2 regions of the Streptomyces sp. NPDC097617 genome follow, and region 1 is predicted to be linked to the other one. Evidence: riboswitches for the same ligand, from Rfam matches in the RefSeq annotation. Region 1 holds a riboswitch; the other holds the start of a gene.
The links. A riboswitch is a leader RNA that binds a small molecule or an ion and turns the genes downstream of it on or off. The one in region 1 is predicted to bind glycine.
Positions count from the first base shown of each region.

Region 1 (10,056 bases):
ACCGCTGACGCACGACCTGTTCAAGGACGTGCTGGAGGCGATCGGCGAGGAGCTCACCGAGGTCCGCATCACGGATCTGCGGGAGGGCGTCTTCTACGCGGAGCTCGTCTTCGCCAGCGGGGTCGAGGTGAGTGCGCGGCCTTCGGACGCCATAGCCCTCGCCCTGCGGACGGGGACGCCGATCTACGGCAGTGACGGCGTGCTGAACGACGCCGGAATCGCCATTCCGGACGAGCAGGAGGACGAGGTGGAGAAGTTCCGCGAGTTCCTCGACCAGATCTCGCCGGAGGACTTCGGCACCGGCCCGCAGTGAGGTCCTGGCCGCGTCGTCCTCGGGGAACCTGAGCCCATTCGACTAGCCTTTCCCCGCAAAGGGATACGGGAAACCACTCTCAGGGTGATTATCACTCGGCGTGCCGAGTGTGGCGATCGTTGACGCACCCCTGGTGACTGCCTACCTTCAAGGTGGGCAGGTCAAGGACGGAGGGTCGGCGTGAGGATCACGGGCGACGGTACGACCGGGGGCACCCCCGCACGGAGTGAGGCTCGGGCGTACCCGCTGCACGGCGGTGCGGTCGGCACCGCGCGCCGTCAGCCGGAGTCGACACCGGTCGGACCGGTGGGCGGCGACCCGGAGCCCGAGCAGATCGGATACCGCGGGCCGACGGCGTGCGCCGCGGCCGGCATCACGTACCGGCAGCTCGACTACTGGGCACGCACCGGGCTGGTGGAGCCCAGTGTGCGGGCCGCGCACGGATCGGGCGCGCAGCGTCTCTACAGCTTCCGCGACGTCGTGGTCCTCAAGATCGTGAAGCGGTTCCTGGACACCGGTGTGGCGCTGCAGAACATCCGCACGGCGGTGCAGCACCTGCAGGACCGCGAGCTCTCGGACCTCGAACGGATGACGCTGATGAGCGACGGCGCCACCGTGTACGAGTGCACCTCGCCGGATCAGGTCGTCAGCCTGCTCCAGGGCGGGCAGGGCGTCTTCGGCATCGCCGTGGGCGTGGTCTGGCGCGACGTCGAGAGCGCGCTGGCCCAGCTGCACGGCGAGCGTGTGGACACCGGGGAGACCCTGGTGCGGCACAACCCGACGGACGAGCTCGCCGCCCGCCGCAACCGGGCCGTCTGAGCCGAGCCCGAGCGTTGTCAGTGGCGTAGGGCAACATCGGGCTGTGAGAGCCGCGCCGACCATCCTGCATCTGGACATGGATGCCTTCTACGCCTCCGTCGAGCAGGCGTCGAAGCCGAGCCTGCGGGGGAAGGCCGTCATCGTCGGGGGGCTCGGACCGCGCGGGGTCGTCGCCACCGCCTCGTACGAGGCGAGGCGATTCGGTGTGCACTCGGCGATGCCGATGGGTCAGGCGAGGCGGCTGTGCCCGAACGGCGCGTGCCTCATTCCTCGCTTCAGCCTCTACCGGCAGGTCAGCGATGTCGTGATGGCCATGCTGCGGGAGCTGTCGCCGCTGGTGGAGCCGCTGAGCCTGGACGAAGCCTTCGTGGACCTGGAGGCGGGCGGAGTCGCCTTCGACGCGCGGACCGCCCGGGAGACGGGGGAGCGGCTGCGGGCCGATATCCGGGCCGCCACGGGGCTCAGCGGGTCGGTGGGGTTGGCCGGGTCGAAGATGCTGGCCAAGGTTGCCTCCGAGGAGGCCAAGCCGGCCGGGCTGCTACTGATCGAGCCGGGGACGGAGCGAGAGCTGCTCGCACCGATGTCCGTACGGACCCTGCCCGGGGTGGGGCCGGCCACGGGCGAGCACCTGCGCCGGGCCGGGATCACCCTGGTGGGGGAGCTGGTGGAGGCCGGGGAGGACGAGCTCGTCCGGATGGTCGGCCGCTCGGCCGGTGCCGGGCTGTACCGGATGGCGCTGGGGCTGGACGACCGGCCGGTGGTCGCGGAGCGGGACGCGAAGTCGGTGTCGGTCGAGGACACCTTCGACGTGGACCTGCACGACCGGGTACGGATCCGCGGCGAGGTGCAGCGGCTCGCCGACCGGTGTGTGCGGCGGCTGCGGGGCTCCGGGCACTCGGGGCGCACGATCGTGCTCAAGGTGAGGCGGTACGACTTCTCCACGCTGACGCGGTCCGAGACGCTGCGCGGGCCCACGGACGACCCGGCGGTGGTGCGGGAGGCCGCGGCGCGGCTCCTGGAGGGTGTGGATACCACGGGTGGCGTGCGGCTGCTGGGGGTCGGGGTGACGGGGCTCGCGGACTACACGCAGGAGGACCTGTTCGCGCAGTCGCTCGCCGCTGAGCCGGACGGGGCGGACAGGGCGGAGGGTGCGGACGGGGCGGACAGGGCGGACGGGGCGGAGGGTGCGGCCGGGGCGGACGCGGCGGAGGGTGCGGCCGGGTCCGGAGCGGAAGCCGTGGCGGCCGGTACCCCCGAGGCGGGGGCCGAGGGCACCACCGGGGCCCATGAGGCCTTGGAGACGCCTGGGGAGCCGGAGCCGTCGCCCGAGCGGCGCTGGACGGCAGGGAGCGACGTACGGCATGCCGTGTACGGGCCCGGATGGGTACAGGGCAGCGGGGTCGGGCGGGTGACCGTACGGTTCGAGCAGCCCGGATCGGAGCCCGGCCGGGTGCGGACCTTCCGGGTGGACGACCCCGAACTGGAGCCGTCCGATCCGCTGCCGCTGGTGGGGGAGGGGCCGTAGGCCCTAGCTCTCGTCGCCCGCCAGGTGGCCGAAGTCGCGGTGGAAGTCCGACGGGAGGGTCGTGTCCAGGCCGTAGTGGTGGTAGAGCTGCAGCTCCTGTTCGGGGGAGAGGTGGCGGCCGACGCCGAAATCCGGGGCGTCCCTGATGAGAGCGCGTTCGAAGGGCACCCGGAGGGTGTCGCCGACCAGCTCGCTCGGTTCCAGCGGGACGAAGGCGTCCCGGCTGAAGAGCCCTGTGCGGACCGCGGCCCATTCGGGCACACCTGTGGCATCGTCGAGGTAGACCTCGTCGATGGTGCCGATCTTGGTGCCATTGCGGTCGAACGCCTTGCGGCCGATCAGGCTGCGCGGATCGATGTCGGTCTGCACGGTCCCTCCAAAAGGTCGCAACTGCTCCGTAATGACTACAGAAGTGCATATCCGCAGCAGAGGCCACTCGAGGAGGGGCCGGAACCTCGCTGGTACGCTGGTGAACGGCTGTCGACCCTGTGCGGGAGAGTCCTCCGAGTGAACGAGACGGAGGCGCCGAAGGAGCAAATCCTCCCCGGAATCTCTCAGGCATACGTACCGCACGGACGAGGCCACTCTGGAAAGCAGGAGCGGGTACCGGGTGCGCAGTGCCGGTCCCACTCCTCACCGACGGTGAAAGCCGGAGAGCTCGGGCGACCCCCGCGACTCCGGTGAAACTCTCAGGTGCAGATGACAGAGGGGGAGGCCGTCCGGGTGCCCGCGCCGTGGTGCCCCTCGCAGGTCATACGACCAGGAGGCCTCCGTACATGACCGCCAACCGCATTCCGCTCTCCCAGCTGGAGCGAGGCATCCCCTTCGAACAGCGCCACATCGGCCCGGATGCCGAGGCGCAGGCGAAGATGCTCGCCCAGGTGGGCTACGGCTCCCTGGACGAACTGACCGCTGCCGCGGTCCCGGATGTGATCAAGACCGCCGAGGGCCTCAACCTGCCCGAGGCGCGCACCGAGGCCGAGGTACTGGCCGAGCTGCGCTCGCTCGCCGACCGCAACCAGGTCCTCTCCCCGATGATCGGCCTCGGCTACTACGGCACCTTCACGCCGCCGGTGATCCTGCGCAACGTCATGGAGAACCCGGCCTGGTACACGGCGTACACGCCGTACCAGCCGGAGATCTCGCAGGGCCGCCTGGAAGCGCTCCTGAACTTCCAGACGGTCGTCGCCGACCTGACCGGGCTGCCGACCTCGGGCGCCTCGCTGCTCGACGAGGGCACCGCGGCCGCCGAGGCCATGACGCTGGCCCGCCGCGTGGGCAAGGCCAAGGGCAACATCTTCCTGGTCGACGCCGACGCCCTGCCGCAGACCATCGCCGTCATCGAGACCCGCGCCGAGCCGATCGGCATCGAGATCGTCGTCGCCGACCTGTCCGACGGCATCCCGGCCGAGGTCGCCCAGCGCGGCGTCTACGGCGTGCTGGTCCAGTACCCGGGCGCCTCCGGTGCCGTACGGGACATCAAGCCGGTCATCGACCAGGCGCACGGCCTCGGCGCGATCGTCGCCGTCTCCGCGGACCTGCTCGCCCTGACCCTGCTGACCTCCCCGGGCGCCCTGGGCGCGGACATCGCCGTCGGCACCACCCAGCGCTTCGGCGTCCCGATGGGCTTCGGCGGACCGCACGCCGGCTACATGGCCGTCCAGGACAAGCACGCCCGCTCGCTGCCCGGCCGCCTCGTCGGCGTCTCCGTGGACGCGGACGGCAACAAGGCGTACCGCCTGGCGCTGCAGACCCGTGAGCAGCACATCCGCCGCGAGAAGGCCACCAGCAACATCTGTACCGCACAGGTGCTGCTCGCCGTCATGGCCGGCATGTACGCCGTCTACCACGGCCCGGACGGCCTGCGGACGATCGCGAGCCGCACCCACCGCTACGCCGTCCTGCTCGCCGCGGGCCTGACGGCCGGCGGGGTCGAGATCGTGCACGGCTCGTACTTCGACACGATCACCGCCCGCGTCCCGGGCCGCGCGGCCGAGGTCGTCGCCGCCGCCCGCGAGGGCGGGGTCAACCTGTTCCAGGTGGACGCCGACCTCGTCTCCGTCGCCTGCGACGAGACCACCCTGCGCGCCGACATCGAGGCCGTCTGGGCCGCCTTCGGCGTGAGCGGGGACGCCGCAGACATTACGGCCCTCGACGCGACCGCCGCCGACACGCTGCCCGAGGGCCTGCTGCGCTCGGACGCGTACCTGACGCACCCGGTCTTCCACCAGCACCGCTCCGAGACCGCGATGCTGCGCTACCTGCGCAAGCTCTCGGACAAGGACTACGCGCTGGACCGCGGCATGATCCCGCTGGGCTCCTGCACCATGAAGCTCAACGCGACGACCGAGATGGAGCCGGTGACCTGGCCCGAGTTCGGTCAGCTGCACCCCTTCGCCCCAGTGGAGCAGGCCGAGGGCTACCTCACGCTCATCACCGAGCTGGAGGAACGTCTCTGCGAGGTGACCGGCTACGACAAGGTCTCCATCCAGCCCAACGCCGGCTCCCAGGGCGAGCTCGCCGGCCTGCTGGCCGTCCGCGCCTACCACCGCGCCCATGGCGACGAGCAGCGCACCGTCTGCCTGATCCCGTCCTCCGCGCACGGCACCAACGCCGCGAGCGCCGTGATGGCCGGTATGAAGGTCGTCGTCGTCAAGACCGCCGACGACGGCGAGGTGGACGCGGCCGACCTGCGCGCCAAGATCGAGCAGCACCGCGACGAGCTCGCCGTGCTCATGATCACGTACCCCTCCACGCACGGTGTGTTCGAGGAGCACGTCGCCGACATCTGCGCCCAGGTGCACGAGGCCGGCGGCCAGGTCTACGTCGACGGCGCCAACCTGAACGCCCTGGTGGGCCTCGCCAAGCCGGGTCACTTCGGCGGCGACGTCTCGCACCTGAACCTGCACAAGACCTTCTGCATCCCGCACGGCGGCGGCGGTCCGGGCGTCGGCCCGGTCGGTGTCCGGGAGCACCTGGCCCCGTACCTGCCGAACCACCCGCTCCAGCCGGCCGCCGGCCCGGCGACGGGCGTCGGTCCGATCTCGGCCGCTCCGTGGGGCTCGGCGGGCATCCTGCCCATCTCCTGGTCGTACGTGCGCCTGATGGGCGGCGAAGGCCTCAAGCGCGCCACCCAGGTGGCCGTGCTCGGCGCCAACTACATCGCCAAGCGCCTGGAGCCGCACTACCCGGTGCTCTACACCGGCCCGGGCAACCTGGTCGCTCACGAATGCATCATCGACCTGCGGCCGCTGTCGAAGTCCACGGGCGTGAGCGTCGACGACATCGCCAAGCGTCTGATCGACTACGGCTTCCACGCGCCGACCATGTCCTTCCCGGTCGCCGGCACGCTGATGATCGAGCCGACGGAGTCCGAGGACCTCGCCGAGATCGACCGCTTCTGCGACGCGATGATCGCCATCCGCGGCGAGATCGAGCGGGTCGCGGGCGGCGAGTGGCCGGCGGACGACAACCCGCTCGCGAACTCCCCGCACACCGCGGCGGCGCTGGGCGGCGAGTGGAACCACGCGTACACCCGCGACGAGGCCGTCTTCCCGGCCGGGGTCACGGCCGCCGAGAAGTACTGGCCGCCGGTGCGCCGCATCGACGGTGCGTTCGGCGACCGGAACCTGGTGTGTTCCTGCCCGCCGCTGGACGAGTACGACGCCTGACATGAACAAGGGGCCGGTCCGGGAGATTTCTCCCGGACCGGCCCCTTCGTCGTTGCCGCGTCGGCCGGCCGCCCGATCGCTACGCCGCCGCGAGCGGTCGGTGCGGGGCGATGATCTGGCCGTCCGGCAGGAGTTCGCCGGTGTCCTCGAAGAGCAGGACGCCATTGCACAGCAGGCTCCAGCCCTGCTCCGGGTGGTTGGCCACCGGGCGAGCTGCCTCCCGGTCGGCGGATTCGGCTGACGGGCAGGCTGGCTGGTGCTGGCACATGGATGCGTTCTTTCGCTGCGGTGTGGTCTGTGTGCTACGGCTCGATGCGTGGTTCATGGCCGTCCCCCTGGGTCATCCCCGCACCCGCGGGGAGCGTGTCATCAGTGTTCCCCCATGACAGCCGCTTCGCAGGGATTTCCCGGCAGCTGTCCTCACAGATTGATGACGCATCACTCGTGCGGGCGGTTCAGGCCAACTCCCCTGTCATTTCGGATGGTTCGCGAGTGGCCCGGGCGGACTAGGCCGAATGGGTGATTCGGGTCAGGCCGCAGGCGCCGCCAGGGTGGGAGGGGTCGGCGCCGTCGCCGGGGTCAGCCGGCGGGTCAGTACGGGCAGCAGCTCGGAGACCGGATGCGGTCGGTACGGGGCGATGCCGGGCGGGGCCGGGGCGAGCGGCACCAGCAGGTCCTCGCCGGCCGGCAGCCCGGCGGCGGCGTTCGCGCCCACCGCCCCGTGCAGCCACAGGGTCAGCATGTAGAGCTCCGGCACCGACAGCAGGCGCGGCTGGTAGCCGGTGGTGAGGGACTCCGCCTGGCGCAGGGCGCGTTCGGTGGCGGCGACGTAGGGTCCTTCGAAGAAATGGGAGAAGACCCAGCCGTCGGGGGTCAGCCGGGTATCGGCCGCCGCGACGTAGCGGTCCCCGCTGCGGATCAGGAACCGCCAGCCGGTGAGCCGCGTGCGGGGCGGCCTGCCGCCGGCCGCGAGGTTGGACATGCCCAGCCGGTCGAGGACGTGCACCGGCAGGGGGAGTTCGGCGGTCAGCGGCCCCTGGATCGCGCGCAGGGCCGGGGTGTGCGCCTCGTGGACGGCGGTGGGGGAACCGAGTGCCGCGAGGACGCTGCGCAGGGCGGGCGCGGGAGCCGGAGGGACATGCAGCGGCATGGTGGGTCGCCTCTCACTTGGGAGACCGGTGGAACGGGGGCAGGTGCGGACTCGCATTCTGGGGCCAGAGGGGGGCCGAGGGGCAATGGCCGCGCGCCAACTCTCTGCCTCGTTTGCGGAGTTTATACGACATGTGTTCACGCAGTGTTTCGGCTAGCTGTCCCGCCTATTGCCGACAAGGCGACTACCGGACCCGCTGACATGGCGTTCATGCCGGATGTGCGCGAACATGTCGCGCTGACCTCGGAGGTTACCGGACGGGGGCTCGGCTGGAAAGCGTCGGTTATCCGAACAAGGCAAAGTCGGAGCGGAATTTGCATGAAGCGACTTGCCAGGTGAATGTGCCGAAGCGCCCTTCGGCCAAACCGGCGCGCGCTCCTCGCCACGCACGCCCCCGGCGCGTTATGGATCATGCTGCCGGGGCATCATCGACCGTAACGCGCGCCTGGGCGTCACGGGCCAGGCCCACTCGAGGAGGGACGCTTCGATGGGGGAGAAGGTCGTGGCAGGCGGATTCGACCTGTCCGATCGGCAGCGGTATCGAAGGAAGCTCCACGAGTGTCTGGAGGGACTGGAGCGGCTCCTGGCGGAGAAGAGGTTCGATCGCCCGAAGAACATGATGGGACTGGAGATCGAGCTGAATCTCGCGGGTGCCGACGGGTTGCCGAGAATGGTGAATGCCCAGGTGCTGGAGCGCATTGCGAGCCCGGATTTCCAGACCGAACTGGGAATGTTCAATCTGGAGGTGAACGTCCTTCCGCACCGGCTCGGCGGCCGGGTATTCGACCAGCTCGCCGAGGAACTCAGCGCCGGGCTCGGCTATGCCCACCGGCAGGCCGCGGAGATCGACGCCGGAGTGGTGATGATCGGCATTCTGCCGACGATCTCCCGCGCGGACCTGGTCACCGCGAACCTTTCGGCAGTGGACCGCTACTCGCTGCTCAACGAGCAGATCCTGATGATGCGCGGGGAGGACTTCACGCTCGACATCGACGGCGTCGAACGGCTGATCTGGACCTCCGGGTCGATCGTGCCCGAGGCCGCCTGCACCTCCGTACAGCTGCACTTGCAGGTGACCCCGGCCCGGTTCTCGGCGGTGTGGAACGCGGCGCAGGTGGTGGCCGCCGCGCAGATAGCCGTCGGTGCCAACTCGCCCTTCCTGTTCGGGCGCGAGCTGTGGCGGGAGTCGCGGCCGCCGCTGTTCACACAGGCCACCGACACCCGGCCGCCCGAACTCCAGGCGCAGGGAGTACGACCGCGCACCTGGTTCGGGGAGCGGTGGGTGGACTCGGCGTACGAGCTCTTCGCCGAGAACGTCCGCTACTTCCCCGCCCTGTTGCCGATATGCGACGAGGAGGAGCCGCTGCGGGTGCTCGCCGAGGGCGGGGTACCGGCCCTGCAGGAGCTGGTCCTGCACAACGGCACGGTCTACCGGTGGAACCGGCCCGTCTACGGGGTCGCCGACGGGGTGCCGCACCTGCGCGTGGAGAACCGGGTGCTGCCGGCCGGGCCGACGGTCGCCGACGTCGTCGCCAACGCCGCCTTCTACTACGGGCTCGTACGCACCCTCGCCGACGAACCGCGCCCGGTGTGGACCCGGCTGCCCTTCGCCGAGGCGGAGGCGAACTTCGACGCGGCCTGCCGGTACGGGATCGACGCGCGGCTGCGGTGGCCGCGCCGGGGCCGGCCCGGGGGACTGGCGAGCGTGCCCGCCGTGCGGCTGGTCCTGGACGAGCTGCTGCCGATGGCGGCGGCGGGGCTGGACGCCTGGGGCATCGAGCCCGCGGACCGGGACCACTACCTCGGCATCATCGAGGAGCGCTGCCGGCGCCGGGTCAACGGGGCGACCTGGCAGGTGGACACCTACCATCGGGCGCTCGCCGGCGGGCTGGAGCGCGACGAGGCGCTGGCCGCGACGACCCGCAGGTACACCGAGCTGATGCACAAGGGCGACCCCGTGCACACCTGGCCGGTGGGGCTGACGGAGGAGGTGGCCGCCCCGGTGCCGGTCGTGCGTTGATCCGCGCGGGAGCACCCCGCCGGACACCCGCCGCGTGCCCGGCGGGGTGCCCGGCGGGGTGCCCGGCGGGGTGCCCGGCGGGGTGCCCGGCCGTGTCCGGCGACGTCCTGTGCTGCCCGGTGACGCCCCCCACGGTGATCCTCCCGGCTCCCCGAGGAGGCAGTATGGGGTGGTCGCAATGGGATCGCAGGACGGAGTCGGGCGTGCGGGCGGAGCCGGAGCCGGTGTTCGTGGGACTGGGCGAGGACGGGCGACGGGGTCTCCTGCGTACCGAGACACTGCTCGTCCTCGCGCTGTCGCTGGGGGCGAGCGGGGTCTCCGCGCTGATCAGCTTCCTCGGCTCGCTCACCAAGCCGGGCGGCCTCAAGGACCAGGCGGCCACGCTCAACGGCTCGTACGCGCCGGGGCGGCCCTGGCTGGACCTCGCTTGGCAGCTGTTCGGCATCGCGAGTGCCCTGGTGCCCGTGCTGCTGGTGGCGCACCTGCTGACCCGCGAGGGTGCGCCCGGGTTGCGGGTGCTGGGCTTCGACCGCACCCGGCCCTGGTGGGACCTGGGCC
Region 1 is NZ_JBIWCL010000035.1:7,661-17,716, forward strand. It holds gene ACIQZO_RS36515 (bifunctional nuclease family protein) at 1-313, shown strand, start outside; gene ACIQZO_RS36520 (MerR family transcriptional regulator) at 494-1,132, shown strand; gene ACIQZO_RS36525 (DNA polymerase IV) at 1,176-2,657, shown strand; gene ACIQZO_RS36530 (PRC-barrel domain-containing protein) at 2,661-3,026, opposite strand; glycine riboswitch at 3,139-3,237, shown strand; gene gcvP (aminomethyl-transferring glycine dehydrogenase) at 3,434-6,328, shown strand; gene ACIQZO_RS36540 (DUF5999 family protein) at 6,408-6,596, opposite strand; gene ACIQZO_RS36545 (hypothetical protein) at 6,858-7,478, opposite strand; gene ACIQZO_RS36550 (glutamate-cysteine ligase family protein) at 7,966-9,498, shown strand; gene ACIQZO_RS36555 (CPBP family intramembrane glutamic endopeptidase) at 9,663-10,056, shown strand, end outside.

Region 2 (10,056 bases), on a different contig from region 1:
AAACGCTCGCCCGAGATCAGCAACACCGAGGGCCTGATCGACAGGAGCCGCGCCGTCATGGAAGGGGCCGGCGCCCGGACCTCGGTCGTCCGCGCCGTCGATCACGACCTCGCGACCGGGGTCTGGCCCGACATGACCGAGCACGGCTGGGAGAGCGACCAGTGACCGGTCCTCTACAGCTACAGCCTCCAGCACCTCGGCTACGCGATCCCGCCGCAGGCCGACGCGGGCTGGATGGGCGAGGCCGGTCCCGGCCCCTCCTACCTGGACCCCGGCTCGGGCGGCCCCGAGAACGACTTCACCCACCGCAACACCACCTTCATGTCCTGGAACCTGATGCACCTGGCCGCCCTGCTCAAGCGCTCGGGCGGCATCCCGGCGCACGGCAACCAGCGCTCGGAGTGGGACGCGGGCTGCCGCTTCGACTTCCCCAACCCCGAGCACCGCTGAGCCCGCGCCGGGGAAGCGAGCGAAACGGTGGGTCGCACGGCGATGAGTTCTCCCCGCCCGGGCGGTCTCCACGGTGTCGACCCCATGGGAGGAAGTCGTGCCGCAACTGCTGAGAGTCCAGAACTTCACCGTCTCGCATGACGGATTCGGGGCCGGTGAGCACCAGAGCCTGGAGCGGCCGTTCGGCTCCGCCGACCCCCGGGAGATGTTCGCCTGGGCCGGAGCCACGGCGAGCTGGCCCATGCGCACCGATCCCGGCGGGAGCCGTGGCCTCGACGACTACCTGACGCGGGACTACCCGCGCAATATCGGCGCCGAGATCATGGGCCGCAACAAGTTCGGGCCCCAGCGCGGCCCCTGGGCCGACCACGACTGGCGCGGCTGGTGGGGTGAGGAGCCGCCGTTCCACACGCCCGTCTTCGTCATGACCCACCACACGCGCCCCTCGTTCACGCTCTCCGACACCACGTTCCACTTCGTCGGCGAGGACCCGGCCACGGTGCTCGGCATGGCGCGGGACGCGGCGCGGGGCAAGGACGTCCGGCTCGGCGGCGGCGCGACCACCATCCGGGAGTTCCTCGACGCCGGCCTCGTCGACACCCTGCACGTGGCGGTCTCGCCGGTGGAGATCGGATCAGGGGTGCGGCTCTGGGAGTCGCCCGAGGAGCTCCTCGACCGTTTCCACCTCGACGTCGTGCCCAGCGCGAGCGGTGTGACGCACCATCTGTTCTGGCGCAGGTGACATCTGCCCGGAGCCGGCACGGCGAGGGCCCGGAGCGTGGGACGCCCCGGGCCCGGCGGACGGCACCGGTTCAGTGCGCGATGTCCACGACGTACCGCTCCGGCGCGTGCAGGGCGAACGCGCGGTAGTACGGCAGGGTGTCGAAGGCGGCGCCGAAGGTCACGTACCCCTCGTAGTCGCCGGTCAGGGCGATGCCCTTGAGCTTGCTGAGGTTGATCTTCTGGAGCTTGGGCCCCTGGTAGACGTTCCCACCCGCTTCGTTGTGCGCGGCGGCGGGGTTGAGACGGATCTCCAGGAAGTACTTCCCGGCCAGCGGCACGGGCTTTCCGGAACCGTCGTAGACCAGTTGCGGGACGGGAGTGACGGTCGCCGTGGGGACGTACCCCTGCACATCGATGACGATCCGGTCGTACGAGGGGTGCCCGGCCCAGCGGGCGTTGACGACGAGCGGGGTCTGGGCCTGGGTCCTGGTGGAGGTGGCGGAGGAGGCCGAGGCAGGTGCGGCGAAGGAGAGGCAGGCGGCGAGCAGTACGCCGGTTGCCAGGGCCACGGACTGCCGGAGACGGGCGTTGATCATGACGTCCCCTCGTTTCTCGAGAGACGGGGACTGGTGGCACAGCCTAGGACGCCGCCTCGGACACCGCGGTTCCGCTTCGGGCAGCAGAGAGGGGCCCGGCGAACGCGCCGGGCCCCTCTCGTGTCACGTGGTGCGCGTCAGCACTCGATGACGTTGACCGCGAGGCCGCCGCGGGCGGTCTCCTTGTACTTGACCTTCATATCGGCGCCGGTCTCCTTCATGGTCTTGATGACCTTGTCGAGGGACACCTTGTGGCTGCCGTCGCCGCGCATCGCCATCCGGGCCGCGGTGACGGCCTTGACCGCCGCCATGCCGTTGCGCTCGATGCACGGGATCTGCACGAGGCCGCCGACCGGGTCGCAGGTCAGCCCCAGGTTGTGCTCCATGCCGATCTCGGCCGCGTTCTCGACCTGCTCCGGGGTACCGCCGAGGACCTCGGCGAGGGCGCCGGCCGCCATCGAGCAGGCGGAGCCCACCTCGCCCTGGCAGCCGACCTCGGCGCCGGAGATCGAGGCGTTCTCCTTGAAGAGCATGCCGATCGCGCCCGCCGCGAGCAGGAAGCGGACCACGCCGTCCTCGTCCGCGCCCGGCACGAAGTTCATGTAGTAGTGGAGCACCGCCGGCAGGACGCCCGCGGCGCCGTTGGTCGGCGCGGTCACGACCCGGCCGCCCGCCGCGTTCTCCTCGTTGACCGCCATCGCGTAGATCGTGGCCCACTCGCTGCGGTGCAGCATCGGGTCGCCCTCGGTGCGCAGCTGGCGCGCCGTGGAGGCGGCCCTGCGCTTGACCCGCAGGCCGCCGGGGAGGATGCCCTCGCGGGACATGCCGCGCGAGACGCAGGACTGCATGACGCGCCAGATCTCCAGGAGGCCCTCGCGGATCTCCTCCTCCGTGCGCCAGGTCTTCTCGTTCTCCAGCATCAGGGAGGAGATCGACAGCCCGGTCTCGTTCGCGAGGCGCAGCATTTCGTCGCCGGAGCGGAAGGGGTACTTCAGCACCGTGTCGTCGAGCTTGATCCGGGCCTCGCCGACCGCGTCCTCGTCCACGACGAAGCCGCCGCCGACCGAGTAGTAGGTCTTCTCCAGCAGCGGGGTGCCCGCGCTGTCGTACGCGAAGAGCGTCATGCCGTTCGCGTGGTACGGCAGGGAGCGCCGGCGGTGCAGGATCAGCTGGTTCGGCTCGTCGAAGGCGATCTCGTGGACATCGCCTATCTCCGCGCCCAGCAGCCGCAGCCGGCCGCTCTTGCGGATGCGCTCGACCTCGTCGTCGGCGGTCTCGACGTTCACGGTGCGGGGGGAGTGGCCCTCCAGGCCGAGCAGCACCGCCTTGGGGGTGCCGTGTCCGTGGCCGGTCGCGCCGAGGGAGCCGAAGAGCTCGGCCCGGACGGAGGCGGTCTGGGCCAGCACGCCGTCCTTCTTCAGCCGCGTCACGAACATGCGCGCGGCCCGCATCGGACCGACCGTGTGGGAGGAGGAGGGGCCGATACCGATGGAGAAGAGGTCGAAGACGGAGATGGCCACGGTGGCGGACTCCCTTGTCTGCTCGTGGGGTGGGAGGGGGGCAGGAGCGGCGGATTATTCGGATTTTGTCCGGTAGACGAGCTTAACGCGGCGATGTGAACGTCCCGACTGCCGGACGAGGTGGGATGGATTACGTGGACGGGGCCGGCGGGTGCCGGTCCAGGGTCCCGGGGGCCCGTACGCCCGGCGGGGGACGGCGCCGGGGCCGTCGGACGGGCAGTGGGGCGGGCGAAGAGGCGGGGAGGGCTGGGCCGCGCACGGCCGGGTGCGGCCGTGTGCGGAGAAGAAAAGAGGGGCCCGGCCTGTGCGGGAACAAGGCCGGGCCCCTCCGTGGCCGGTGACCGGCCCCCCGGCTAGAGCGTCGGGTACAGCGGGAACTTCGCGGCGAGCGCGGAGACGCGCGCCTTCAGGGCCTCGCCGTCGTACGCGGGCTTCAGCGCCGCCGCGATGATCTCGGCGACCTCGGTGAAGGCCTCGGCGTCGAAACCGCGGGTGGCCAGCGCCGGCGTACCGATCCGCAGACCCGAGGTGACCATCGGCGGCCGCGGGTCGTTCGGGATGGCGTTGCGGTTGACCGTGATGCCGACCTCGTGGAGGCGGTCCTCGGCCTGCTGACCGTCCAGCTCGGAGTTGCGCAGGTCGACCAGGACCAGGTGCACGTCGGTGCCACCGGTGAGGACGTCCACGCCCACGGCCTTGACGTCGTCCTGGACCAGACGGGCGGCGAGGATCTTCGCACCCTCCAGGGTGCGCTCCTGGCGCTCCTTGAACTCGGGCGAGGCCGCGACCTTGAAGGAGACCGCCTTGGCCGCGATCACGTGCTCCAGCGGACCGCCCTGCTGACCGGGGAAGACCGCGGAGTTGATCTTCTTGGCCAGCTCCTGCGTCGACAGGATCACACCGCCGCGCGGACCGCCGAGGGTCTTGTGCGTGGTGGTGGTGACGACGTGGGCGTGCGGCACCGGGTTCGGGTGCAGACCCGCGGCGACCAGGCCGGCGAAGTGCGCCATGTCGACCATCAGGAACGCGCCGACCTCGTCCGCGATGCGGCGGAAGGCGGCGAAGTCCAGCTGGCGCGGGTAGGCGGACCAGCCGGCGACGATCAGCTGCGGCTTGGACTCCTTGGCGAGGCGCTCGACCTCGGCCATGTCGACCTCGCCGGTCTCGTCGACGTGGTAAGGGACCACGTTGTAGAGCTTGCCGGAGAAGTTGATCTTCATGCCGTGGGTCAGGTGACCGCCGTGGGCCAGGTTCAGGCCCATGATCGTGTCGCCCGGCTTGATCAGCGCGAACATCGCGGCGGCGTTCGCCTGCGCACCGGAGTGCGGCTGGACGTTCGCGGCCTCGGCGCCGAACAGCGCCTTGATGCGGTCGATGGCGATCTGCTCGACCACGTCGACGTGCTCGCAGCCGCCGTAGTAGCGGCGGCCGGGGTAGCCCTCGGCGTACTTGTTGGTCAGGACCGATCCCTGGGCCTCCATGACGGCGACCGGAGCGAAGTTCTCCGACGCGATCATTTCCAGGGTGGACTGCTGGCGTACGAGCTCGGCGTCGACAGCGGCGGCGACGTCCGGGTCGAGCTCGTGGAGCGGGGTGTTCAGTACAGACATCAGGATCCCCTGGGGTCAGTTACCGGCGGTGAGCTTGGTGTACTCCTCGAAGGACAGCGTGTCCTTCGGCTCCTCCGAGAGGCGGACCTTGAAGAGCCAGCCACCCTCGAAGGGGGCGGTGTTCACGAGCGCCGGGTCGTCCACGACGTCCTGGTTGGCCTCGACGATCTCACCGGTGACGGGGGAGTACAGGTCGCTGACCGACTTCGTCGACTCCAGCTCGCCGCAGGTCTCGCCCTCGGTCACGGTCTCGCCGACCTCGGGGAGCTGGGCGTAGACGACGTCACCGAGCGCGTTGGCCGCGAACTCCGTGATACCGACCGTCGCGACGCCGTCCACGGCGTCCGACAGCCACTCGTGCTCCTTGGTGTAACGCAGCTTCTCGGGGTTGCTCATGACCTGATTCTCCTGGATACGGGGGAGTGGATACGAACTGCGGTCTTGGGTACTGAGACGGCGCCGTACGGGTTCCCGTACGGCGGACGTGGTGCGTGGGGCTACTTCTGCCGCTTGTAGAACGGCAGGGCCACGACCTCGTACGGCTCATGCGTACCGCGAATGTCGATGCCGACGCCGGAGGTACCGGGCGCGGCGTGCGCCGCGTCCACGTACGCCATCGCGATCGGCTTGCCCAGCGTCGGGGACGGGGCGCCGGAGGTGACCTCGCCGATGACCTGACCGTCGGCGACGACCGGGAACCCGGCGCGCGGAACGCGGCGGCCCTCGGCGATCAGACCGACCAGCTTGCGCGGCGGCAACGCGCCGGCCCGCTCGGCGGCGGCCTCCAGCGCGGCGCGGCCGACGAAGTCGCCCTCCTTCTCGAACTTCACGACCCGGCCCAGGCCCGCGTCGAACGGGGTGAGGGAGGTGGTCAGCTCGTGCCCGTACAGCGGCATGCCCGCTTCCAGGCGCAGGGTGTCGCGGCAGGACAGGCCGGCCGGGACCAGGCCGACGCCCTCGCCGGCCTTGGTCAGCGCCTGCCACAGCTCGACGGCGTGCTCGGGGGAGACGAACAGCTCGAAGCCGTCCTCGCCCGTGTAGCCCGTACGCGCGATCAGCGCGGGCACGCCTGCGACGGTGCCCGGCAGGCCGGCGTAGTACTTGAGGCCGTCCAGGTCGGCGTCGGTCAGGGACGCCAGGATGCCGGGGGACTGCGGACCCTGCACCGCGAGCAGCGCGTACGCGTCGCGGTCGTCGCGGACCACGGTGTCGAAGCCGGCGGCACGCTCGGTCAGGGCGTCCAGGACGACCTGGGCGTTGGAGGCGTTGGCGACGACCATGTACTCGGTCTCGCCGAGGCGGTAGACGATCAGGTCGTCGACGATCCCGCCGTCCTCCTGACAGATGTGCGTGTAGCGGGCGCGGCCGACACCGACGGTGGAGATGTTGCCGACCAGCGCGTGGTCCAGGGCCTTGACGGCCTCCGGGCCGGTCAGCGTGATCTCGCCCATGTGGGACAGGTCGAAGAGACCGGCCCTGGTGCGTACGGCGTTGTGTTCGTCGCGCTCGCTGGCGTACCGCAGCGGCATGTCCCAGCCCGCGAAGTCGGTCATGGTCGCACCGAGCGAGCGGTGCAGCGCATCGAGGGCGGTCAGGCGGGGGGCAGTGCTCATGGGTGTGGCTCCCGGGTCCCAGGGCATCGACATGACATGACGAGGACGTTCCTCCCCATCTGTCATCGGAACCTGAGAGGTTCGCCGAGAGTTCCACCGATCAGCAGATCGCCGGGTCTCATCGACTTGCACCTTGGGTGGAGCTGCGCAGCAGCTCGCTTTTCAGATCTGCCTCATCCACGCGGTTCGGGGCCTGAGAGATTCAAGGGAGGTTCTTGCTCCTTCGGCGCCCGCGCACGGCCTTGCGGCGTGCCGGGACTCTCCCGCGCGGATTCAAGCGGCCGGTATGCAGTTGGTCCAGATGGCGCACATCATTGCACGCGATGCCCGGCATCGGGCGGTGGGGGCCGAAAGTTCGTACGGCCCTCCGAAGGGTCGGACCGGAACCGGGGCCGCCGGATTACCGTCTCTTTACACTCAGTGGGCAAGGGTCCTGGTGACCCGATTCGGGGGAGGCGAACACTGTGCGGAGATTCGGAGTGGTGACGACGACGGGAACCGTGGAAGCGGTGCCGGCGCAGCGCGGCGCGCGCGAGCGCGGGAAGGCGGCCGACACCGGTCTCGGCCCCGTGCGCGACCTGCGCGGACCCGCCGCGCGCACCCCCGAGCCGCTCGGCTTCGCGGCCGGGGACATCGTCGTGGTGTCCGGCCTGCCCGGCGGTGGCAAGAGCACCCTGATCAAGCGGACGGCCGCCGAGGGCGGGGCCGTCGACTCCCAGGACGCCCGTGAGCGCTGGGAGCGGCGCATGCCCGCGGCGCTCCCGTACGCGGTGTACCGGCCGCTGGTGCGCGCCGCCCACTACTGGGGGCTGTGGCGGATCCTGAGCTCCGGGGCCTCCGTGGTCGTCCACGACTGCGGCACGCAGAGCTGGGTACGGGGGCTGCTCGCGGCCGCCGCGCGCCGCCGCGGCCGGGCGCTGCACCTGCTCCTGCTGGACAGCAGCCCCGAGGAGGCGCTCTCCGGCCAGGCCGCGCGCGGCCGCCGGGTGTCCGCGTACGCCTTCGCCCGCCACCGCGGCGCGGTGACCCGGCTGCTCCGCGAGGCCGAAGCGGGCCGCCCGCCCGCGGGCTGCGCCTCGGCGACCCTGCTGGACCGCCGCTCGGCCGCCGCCGTGACCGGGATCCACTTCCACGGCTGAGCCCCGGCGGACGGCGCGCCCCCGGGCCCGATAACCTCGGCACGACACGCGCGGGATTCACACGTACACAGCAACGGGGGCAGGGGCAGATGCAGGGCAGCGGCTGGCCGGGGAATGAGCTGGAGCAGGTGCTCGGGGCGGCGCTCGGGCAGCCGGACGCCGGGGGCCGGATCCTGGAGGTCCTCGCGCGCAGCCAGGTGTGGGTGCCGCTGCCGGGCGGTGCCGCGGCGACGACGGCCGGGCTGGACCTGCCCACGATGGACATCGGCGGAGCGGCGTACGTCCCCGTCTACAGCTCCGAGGCCCAGTTCCTGGCCTGCGCCGGCCCCGGCATGGACTTCGCGGTGGCTCCCGCCGTGGAGTTCGCCCGCGGGCTGCCCCCGCAGCTGGGCCTCGCCCTCAACCCCGAGGGCGCCGTCGGCGTACCGCTCCCGCCGCCCGCCGTCGCCGAGCTCTGCCGCGCCGGGCGGAGCCCGCTCGACGGCCCCGCCACCGGCGGCCGCGTCCGGCTCTACGAGCCCGACTGGCAGGACGACCCGGTGGACTTCCTGGCCGCGGCCGCCGAGGAGTTCCGCGCCACCGGGGTGATCGCCGCCGCGCACCGCTGCCTCGCCAGCGTCGAGGGCGGGGCGCCCCAGCTGTTCATCGGTGTCCGCCTGGTGGGATGGGAACCCGAGATGCAGGGCGCGCCGATGGAGGCCCTCGGACGGGCCCTGACGCGCGTCCCGCCGCCGTGGCCCGTGCAGTTGATCCTGCTGGACGCCGTCCAGGACCCGGTCACGGACTGGATTCGTGAGCGCGTACGCCCCTTCTACCTGCCGTAGGGCCGCTTAAGCTGGTTACATCTCCTGGCCGCACGCGTGATGCCGGCCGGAGGGCACGCGTGGAGCGACGGGCGGACGAAGAGGGGTACCGGGTGAGTGCGTCAGGCACGGCCGCGGCCGGGCAGGTCGAGCACATGATGCGCCAGGTGACTCCCGGGCGCTACGAGAGTTACGAGTCGCTTCTGCATGCCCTCTCCGAGGGCCGGCTGTGGATGCTGCTCTGGCAGGGGCAGCCGGGCTCACCGGACGCCCAGTACGGCGGTATGGAGGTCGAGAGCCTCGGCTACGCGCCGTGCGTCACCTCGCCGCAGGAGCTGGCCGCCAGCGGCTGGAACCGGGGCTACGAGGTGGTCACCGGGCGGGACATCGCCCGCGCGCTGTACCCGGACCGCTGGGGCCTGTGGCTCAACCCGCACGCACAGGGCGGCGGCCTCGGCGTGCCCTGGGCCGACCTGCGCCGGATCGCCACCGGTCTGGATCGGATGCCGGCCGGGCCGCTGCGCCTGGCCGAGCCGGCGATCGAGCTCCCGCAGTTCTACGGACTGCTGACCCAGCACGCGCACCGCACCCCGGCCGTCCGGTCGCTGCGCCGCGCCTGGGTGCAGCCCGCGCTCGGGTCCCCGTACCTCGCGGTCGGGCTCGACCTGTACGACGCCTCCGCGCCCGCGCTGGAATCCGTACGGGAGATGATGCGCCAGTCGGTCGGGGTGGTCCCCGAGGGGGTCCCGGTGTGCACGGTCGCGCTCGCCGACGAGCACGACCCCGTGGCGATGTGGCTGCGCGCGCAGGCCCGCCCCTTCTACGACCGTGAGGGCCAGGCACCCGGGTACTGACCCGGGGGCCCGGAGGGCCCGCTTCCGCGATATCCGCATATGGAGACATCCATCTCGAAGGCCGCACCGGTCCCATCGGTGCGGCCTTCGGCATATCCGGTGAATCCGCCCAAGATTCACGCCCGAAAGGGCAGTTGGGCGAGATGTCCGTTCCGTGCCGAACGGGCGGTGTTTCACCGCTCAACAGATCCCGGGGTTCGGATAACGGAAGGTGTAGGCGTAGATCACGGTTGCGCATCACATCCCCGGCAGGTCTGGCGGGCGCTCAAGAGGGCGTTGAAGACTCCACCCCACCGAAGGCCGGTCCAACGCGCAAGCACCAGCTCTTCACGTGCACTTCAGGCACATTTCTCGCCAATCGCACCACCAGCGACACCGATTGAACCAAGCCGCCACAGCGGCGGGCATGGGCCGGCCACCGTCGGCCGAGAGGGGTCCCCACCACGATGACGGCACCACTGCACGACACCAGCGCGGCCGAGCCCGCGGCCGTGGCCACCCCCGAGGTTCCGCAGAAGGCGATCGAGGGCCGCTCCCCGTGGCAGATCGCCTGGCTGCGACTCAAGCGCGACAAGGTCGCGCTGGCCGGCGGCGTCATCGTGCTGCTGCTGATCCTCGTCGCGATCTTCGCGCCGCTGATCGTCAAGGCTTTCGGCCACCCGCCGGAAGAGCTGCACGAGGACCTCCTCGACCCGCTGCTCGGCCTGCCGATGGGCGACTGGGGCGGTATGAGCGGCGACTTCCTGCT
Region 2 is NZ_JBIWCL010000013.1:137,267-147,322, forward strand. It holds partial or broken gene ACIQZO_RS21750 (hypothetical protein) at 1-450, shown strand, start outside; gene ACIQZO_RS21755 (dihydrofolate reductase family protein) at 548-1,192, shown strand; gene ACIQZO_RS21760 (hypothetical protein) at 1,263-1,769, opposite strand; gene ACIQZO_RS21765 (L-serine ammonia-lyase) at 1,907-3,289, opposite strand; gene glyA (serine hydroxymethyltransferase) at 3,643-4,899, opposite strand; gene gcvH (glycine cleavage system protein GcvH) at 4,915-5,295, opposite strand; gene gcvT (glycine cleavage system aminomethyltransferase GcvT) at 5,397-6,512, opposite strand; glycine riboswitch at 6,685-6,788, opposite strand; gene ACIQZO_RS21785 (AAA family ATPase) at 6,995-7,651, shown strand; gene ACIQZO_RS21790 (enhanced serine sensitivity protein SseB) at 7,741-8,475, shown strand; gene ACIQZO_RS21795 (enhanced serine sensitivity protein SseB C-terminal domain-containing protein) at 8,568-9,308, shown strand; gene ACIQZO_RS21800 (ABC transporter permease) at 9,755-10,056, shown strand, end outside.
Region 2: linked by a shared signal. The riboswitch ahead of gcvT (glycine cleavage system aminomethyltransferase GcvT) and the one ahead of gcvP (aminomethyl-transferring glycine dehydrogenase) in region 1 are both predicted to bind glycine.